2 regions of the Rhizobium cerradonense genome follow, and region 2 is predicted to be linked to the other one. Evidence: riboswitches for the same ligand, from Rfam matches in the RefSeq annotation. Region 2 holds a riboswitch; the other holds the start of a gene.
What was found. Region 2 has a riboswitch for S-adenosylmethionine ahead of PH547_RS17275 (O-succinylhomoserine sulfhydrylase). Riboswitches for the same ligand answer to the same signal wherever they lie in the genome.
Positions count from the first base shown of each region.

Region 1: another riboswitch for S-adenosylmethionine. It lies ahead of metA (homoserine O-acetyltransferase MetA); the one in region 2 lies ahead of PH547_RS17275 (O-succinylhomoserine sulfhydrylase).

Region 1 covers NZ_JAQJCK010000004.1:186,615-189,818, forward strand. Annotated here, with positions in the region: gene PH547_RS11510 (vWA domain-containing protein) at 1-1,013, opposite strand, end outside; gene metA (homoserine O-acetyltransferase MetA) at 1,016-1,942, opposite strand; SAM riboswitch at 1,990-2,067, opposite strand; gene PH547_RS11520 (NUDIX hydrolase) at 2,146-2,568, opposite strand; gene PH547_RS11525 (AAA family ATPase) at 2,568-3,204, opposite strand, start outside.
Region 2 covers NZ_JAQJCK010000007.1:113,253-116,456, forward strand. Annotated here, with positions in the region: tRNA gene PH547_RS17265 (tRNA-Gly) at 1-61, opposite strand, end outside; gene PH547_RS17270 (2'-deoxycytidine 5'-triphosphate deaminase) at 120-1,214, opposite strand; SAM riboswitch at 1,287-1,365, shown strand; gene PH547_RS17275 (O-succinylhomoserine sulfhydrylase) at 1,409-2,593, shown strand; gene apaG (Co2+/Mg2+ efflux protein ApaG) at 2,920-3,204, shown strand, end outside.

The DNA.
Region 1 (3,204 bases), on a different contig from region 2:
GCTTCGCCGGCCTCCCTGTTCCAATGTTCCACGGAGCCGCCGGGATGGGTGACCTCATAGGGGCTCATCGAGGCATCGCCGACGAAGACGACGCGATAGTCGGGACCGAAGGTGCGGATCAGGTCGGCCGTTGCGGTAATATCGGCGCGCCGGCGGCGATTGTCCTTCCATACGCCTTCGTAGAGGCAGTTGTGAAAATAGAAATATTCCATGTGCCGGAATTCGGCGCGGGCGGCGGAGAATAGTTCCTCGACCACACGGATATGATCATCCATCGAACCGCCGACATCGAAGAACATCAACAGTTTGACGGCATTGCGCCGCTCCGGCCGGGTCTGGACGTCGAGATAGCCGTGCTCTGCGGTGGAGCGGATCGTTCCGGAAAGATCGAGCTCTTCGGCAGCTCCTTCGCGCACCCAGCGGCGGAGCCGTTTCAGCGCCACTTTGATGTTGCGGGTGCCGAGTTCGACGCTGTCGTCGAGATTTTGAAATTCGCGGCGGTCCCAGACTTTCGCCGCCTTGCGGTGACGGGACGCGTCCTGGCCGATGCGCACGCCTTCGGGGTTATAGCCATACGCGCCGAACGGCGACGTGCCCGCCGTACCGATCCATTTCGAGCCGCCCTGGTGCCGGCCCTTCTGTTCGGCAAGACGCTGACGCAGCGTCTCCATCAGCTTTTCGAAGCCGCCGAGCGCCTCGACCAGCTTCTTTTCCTCGTCCGTCAGATGTTTTTCAGCGAGTTTGCGCAGCCATTCCTCGGGGATCGCGACCTGCTCGGCCGGCGGCGCATCGCTGCCGACCGCCTCGACACCGCGGAAGTAATCGGCAAAGACCTGATCGAAACGGTCGATGAAGCGCTCGTCCTTGATCAGCGCCGCACGGGCCAGATAGTAGAAGGCCTCGACGTCGTAATCGGCGATCCCTTCTTCCATCCCCTCCAGAAGCGACAGGAATTCCCGGAGCGTCACCGGAACCTTCGCTTCCTTCAGTTTCAGGAAGAAGGGAATGAACAAGCTCAGAACCTCTCTTGGCCGATCTCCTCGAGATCATAGGGCGTGGTCTGGTAGATCTCGTTGATCCAGTTGCCGAAGAACAGATGCGCATGGCTGCGCCAGCGGTTCTGCGGCGCGATTTCCGGGTCGTTATGCGGGAAATAATTGTGCGGCATCTTGATCGGCACGCCCGCGTTCACATCCCGAAAATATTCGTCCGCCAGCGAGGTGGAATCATACTCCACGTGATTGAACATGTAGAGCCGGTTGCAGGCCTGCTCGTGGACCAGACAGACGCCCATCTCGCTGGAGTCCATCAGGATCTGTAGCCCCGGCACCTTTTCGATGTCGGCACGGCGCACTTCCGTCCAGCGCGAGACCGGAATGGCGAAATCATCGGAGAAGCCGTTGAGATAGACCGAGGACGGCTTCAGGTTTTGGTGGCGATAGACCCCGAAGGCTTTTTCCTTCAGCGTATATTTCGGCACCCTATGGAAATGATAGGCAGCCGCCATCGCGCCCCAGCAGACGTTCATTGTGGAATGGACATTGGTCGCCGTCCAGTCGAAGATCTGCTGCATCTCGTCCCAGTAGGTGACCTCCTCATAATCCAGCAGCTCGATCGGCGCGCCGGTAATGATGAAGCCGTCGTATTTGCGGTGCTTCACCTCCTCCCAAGTCTGGTAGAAGGCGAGCAGATGCTCTTCCGATGTGTTCTTGGCCTTGTGGCCGCCGACGCGGATCAGCGAGAATTCCACCTGCAAGGGCGAGGCGCCGACAAGGCGCGCCATTTGCACTTCGGTCTTGATCTTGTTCGGCATGAGGTTGAGAAGCCCGATCTGAAGGGGGCGGATATCCTGCCGGATCGCCACCGTTTCGGTCATCACCCGCACACCCTCGCTCTGGAGGGCTTCGAACGCGGGCAGCGTATCGGGAATCTTGATGGGCATCGTTATCACTCGACAAAAACAAAAAACCGGCCGCGATAAGAATCGCTACCGGTCCGCACGCGGCCCTTTAGCGACTTTTTTAACGTGGCTGCAAGCCGGCCGGCCAAATCACCACGGGAGAAATTCAATAGACCTGCTGCCCCTGCGGGTCAATGGGCAAGCTTTTCCGGGAAAAGCGGGCGGTTGCGTATGTCGGTTGTCGCCTACAGATGACCAAGGAGCGCCTGCATGCCATAGCCGAGGCGTAGCCTGGCGTCCTCGATCGGCAGCCAGAAGAAACGGAAGCCAATCGGATCGCCGCCGCCGAACGGCGTCATTTCATAGTGAAGCCAGGTGGCGGGCGCCGTCTCGGAGATGCGGCAGCGGAAATAGTGCCGTTGGTGATGGTGCTGGCGCCCATCCTTTTCGAACCGATAGTCATGAATGCCGAGCGGATGGAGTTCGTCCGGCGCAAAACCGGTTTCCTCCTCGAATTCGCGCGCCGCCGCCGTTGCGATGCCTTCGCCGGGTTCGACAGTGCCGCCGGGAACCTGGAGTTCGACGGTGGGAAAATCCGGCTCGTCGAATACCAGCAAATGCCGACCGCTCAGCGCGTAGATCAAGACCTTCACGGCATCCGGCTGCATCATTTCCCCTGCCCGCGCGCCATGAAAGCAAGGCGTTCGAAGAGATGGACGTCCTGCTCGTTCTTCAGCAAAGCCCCATGCAGCTTCGGCAAGACGCTCTTTGCGTCGCCGCGCAGCGTGGCGGGATCGACGTCGTCGGCGACGAGGAGGCGGATCCAGTCGAGCGCTTCGGAGGTGGAGGGTTTCTTCTTCAGCCCCGGCACATCGCGGATCTCGAAAAATTGGGTGAGGGCCGCCCGCACCAGTGTCTGCTTGATGCCGGGATAGTGCACTTCGACGATGCGCGTCAGCGTTTCGGCGTCGGGGAAGCGGATATAATGGAAGAAGCAGCGGCGCAGGAAAGCATCCGGCAGCTCCTTTTCATTGTTCGAGGTGATGATGACGATCGGCCGGACGGCGGCGCGGATCGTTTCGCCGGTCTCATAGACATGGAACTCCATGCGGTCGAGTTCCTGCAGCAGATCGTTCGGGAATTCGATGTCGGCCTTGTCGATCTCATCGATCAGCAGCACGCATTTCTGCGAGGCCGTAAATGCCTGCCAGAGCTTGCCTTGGCGGATGTAGTTCCTGACGTCATTGACGCGCACGTCGCCCAACTGGCTGTCGCGCAGGCGCGAGACGGCATCATACTCGTAG
Region 2 (3,204 bases):
GGGAATCGAACCCTCGTATTCAGCTTGGGAAGCTGCTGCTCTACCATTGAGCTACACCCGCCTGACATTCAGAGATGTCCAACAGTTGGCGGCCTCTGTCAAGGCCGCCAAATAGGCGATCACAGCCGGAAGTGCTTCGACAGCTTGAGGCCCTGCGCCTGATAGTTGGAGCCGAGGCCGGAGCCGTAGAGGCTGGAGGGTTGTTCCAGCATGTGCTCGTAGACCAGGCGGCCGACGATCTGGCTGTCTTCGAGGATGAAGGGAACTTCGTGGCTGCGGACTTCCAGCACGGCGCGGCTGCCGCGGCCGCCGGCGGGGGCGTGGCCGAAGCCGGGGTCGAAAAAGCCGGCGTAATGAACGCGGAATTCGCCGACCAAGGGATCGAAGGGCGTCATTTCGGCGGCATAATGCGGTGGCACATGGACCGCCTCACGCGAGACGAGGATATAGAACTCGTCCGGATCGAGGATCAGTTCGGTGCGGCCGCGGCTATAGAGCGGCTCCCAGAAATCGAAAATATCGTGCTGCGCCTTCTTGTCGACATCGACGACCGCCGTGTGGTGCTTGCCGCGATAACCGATCAGGCCTTCCTTGTCGCCAGCCAGATCGATCGAGAGCGCTATGCCACCGCCGGTGACGTTCGGCTTCTTGCTGGCGACCAGCGTCTCGCTCTCGTGCAGCGCCAGCAATTCCGGCTCGGAGAGCATGGCCTGGCCGACGCGGAAGCGGATCTGCGACAGGCGCGAGCCGCGACGAACGACGATCGGGAAGGTGCGCGGGCTGATTTCGAGATAAAGAGGGCCGGAATAGCCGGCCGGGATCTTGTCGAACTCCTGGGCGCGGTCGGTGATGACGCGGGTGAAGATGTCGAGACGGCCGGTCGAGCTTTTCGGATTGGCGGAGGCGGACATGTCGGCCGGCAGGTCGAGCCGCTCCATCAGCGGCACGATGTAGACACAGCCGGTTTCCAATACCGCGCCTTCCGAGAGATCGACGACATGCAGCTTCAGCCGGTCGAGCTTGTCGGCGACAAGATGCGACGGGCCGGGCATGAAGCTGGCGCGGACACGGAAAGCATGGGCACTGAGCCTCAGGTCAAGGCTCGCCGGCTGGATCTGATCGACATCCAGTTCCTTTTCGCTCGTCAGCCGCCCCGCTTCGAAGAGCGCCGCAATTGCGCGATCGGCCAAAATTCCAGTAGTGCGAGCCATCATGCCTCTTCCATAATTTGCCGCAGACAAAACCAAACTCAGGGAATTGACGCAAGCGGTCAACGGCAGTATTGCAACTTATCCCGTGGTGATTTGGCCGGTCGGCTTGCAGCCACGTTAAACAAGTGGCTAAAAGGACCGGGGTTAAACCGGTCTGCTTTCGCGACCGGTTTTTTTGTTTTGAAAGTGGTGATGGCATGAGCAAGACTTGGCGCCCCGCAACCCAGCTCGTTCACGGCGGAACTCTCCGTTCGCAATTCGGCGAGACCTCCGAAGCAATCTATCTGACCCAGGGCTTCGTCTACGACACCTCGGAAGCCGCAGAAGCCCGCTTCAAGGGCGAGACGGATGGCTTCATCTACGCCCGCTACGGCAGCCCCACCAACGACATGTTCGAGAAGCGCATGTGCGCTCTCGAAGGCGCTGAAGATGCCCGCGCCACCGCTTCCGGCATGGCCGCCGTTTCTGCCGCCATTCTCTGCCAGTTGAAGGCCGGCGATCATATCGTCGCAGCCCGTGCCCTCTTCGGCTCCTGCCGCTGGGTGGTCGAGACGCTGGCGCCGAAATATGGCATCGAATGCACGCTGGTCGATGGCCGCTTCATCGAGAACTGGGAAAAGGCCATCCGACCGAATACCAAGGTGTTCTTCCTGGAAAGCCCGACCAACCCGACGCTGGAAGTCGTGGATATCGCCGCCGTCGCCAAGCTCGCCAACCAGATCGACGCCAAGGTCGTGGTCGACAACGTCTTCGCAACGCCGCTGTTCCAGAAGCCTCTGGAGCTCGGTGCGCACATCGTCGTCTATTCCGCGACCAAACACATCGACGGCCAGGGCCGCTCGCTCGGCGGCGTCATCCTCTCCGACAAGCAGTGGATCGACGAAAACCTGCACGATTATTTCCGCCACACCGGTCCGGCCATGTCGCCGTTCACTGCCTGGACGCTGCTGAAGGGCATCGAAACGCTCCCGCTGCGCGTCAAGCAGCAGACGCAGAATGCCGCCAAGGTCGCCGACTTCCTCGCAGAACAGAGCAAGGTCGGCAAGGTGATCTATCCCGGCCGCAAGGACCATCCGCAGGCAGACATCATCGCCAAGCAGATGACCGGCGGCTCGACGCTGGTGGCCTTCGAGCTGAAGGGCGGCAAGGAAGCGGCCTTCAAGCTGCAGAACGCACTGGAGATCGTCAAAATTTCCAACAATCTCGGCGACTCCAAGAGCCTGATCACCCATCCCGCTACCACGACGCACAAGAACCTCACCGACGAGGCCCGTGCCGAACTCGGCATTTCGCCGGGAACGGTGCGCTTTTCCGCGGGGATCGAGGACAGCGAAGATCTGGTCGAGGATTTCGCCCGCGCTCTGGCACAAGTTTCCGCCTGACTATATCTACCCAAACCCGCCCGAATATTGTTCGGGCGGGCTTACACATCTCGAAAACGAACCGTGCGCCTATACTTTCGACCGCCGACAATTAACCTTTAGAGTTATTCCTAACATCTGAAAATCCGAATGGTTTAATCCGTCAAAGGCGTTTTCACCAATCCATTCCTTGACGGAACAGGTCGCTTTATAGGATACCCCTAAGTATCCCGCTTTCCGTGGGATCATAGAAAGCGGATAAGGTGCCCTAGACTTAAATGCTGGAGCGTCCTTTGTGCGTTCGTTTGAGCGCGCGACGTTTCGGAGTAGTGACCAAGGTGTCAGGCATGTATCGCGCACTAACACACGACATCGAAGTTGTTGTCGAACCCTTTTATCTGGAGGAGCAATCCGATCCGGAAGACGATCGTTACGTCTGGGGTTACCGCATCATCATTTCCAACCACTCGACCGTCACCGTGCGGCTGGTGACGCGCTATTGGCACATCACCGATCAGAACGGCATGGTGGATGAGGTGACCGGGCCGGGCGTCGTGGGCGAGCAGCCCAGGCTGCGGCCCGGCGATACCTATGAATATTCCTCAGGCTGCCCGCTCGACACGCCATCGGGC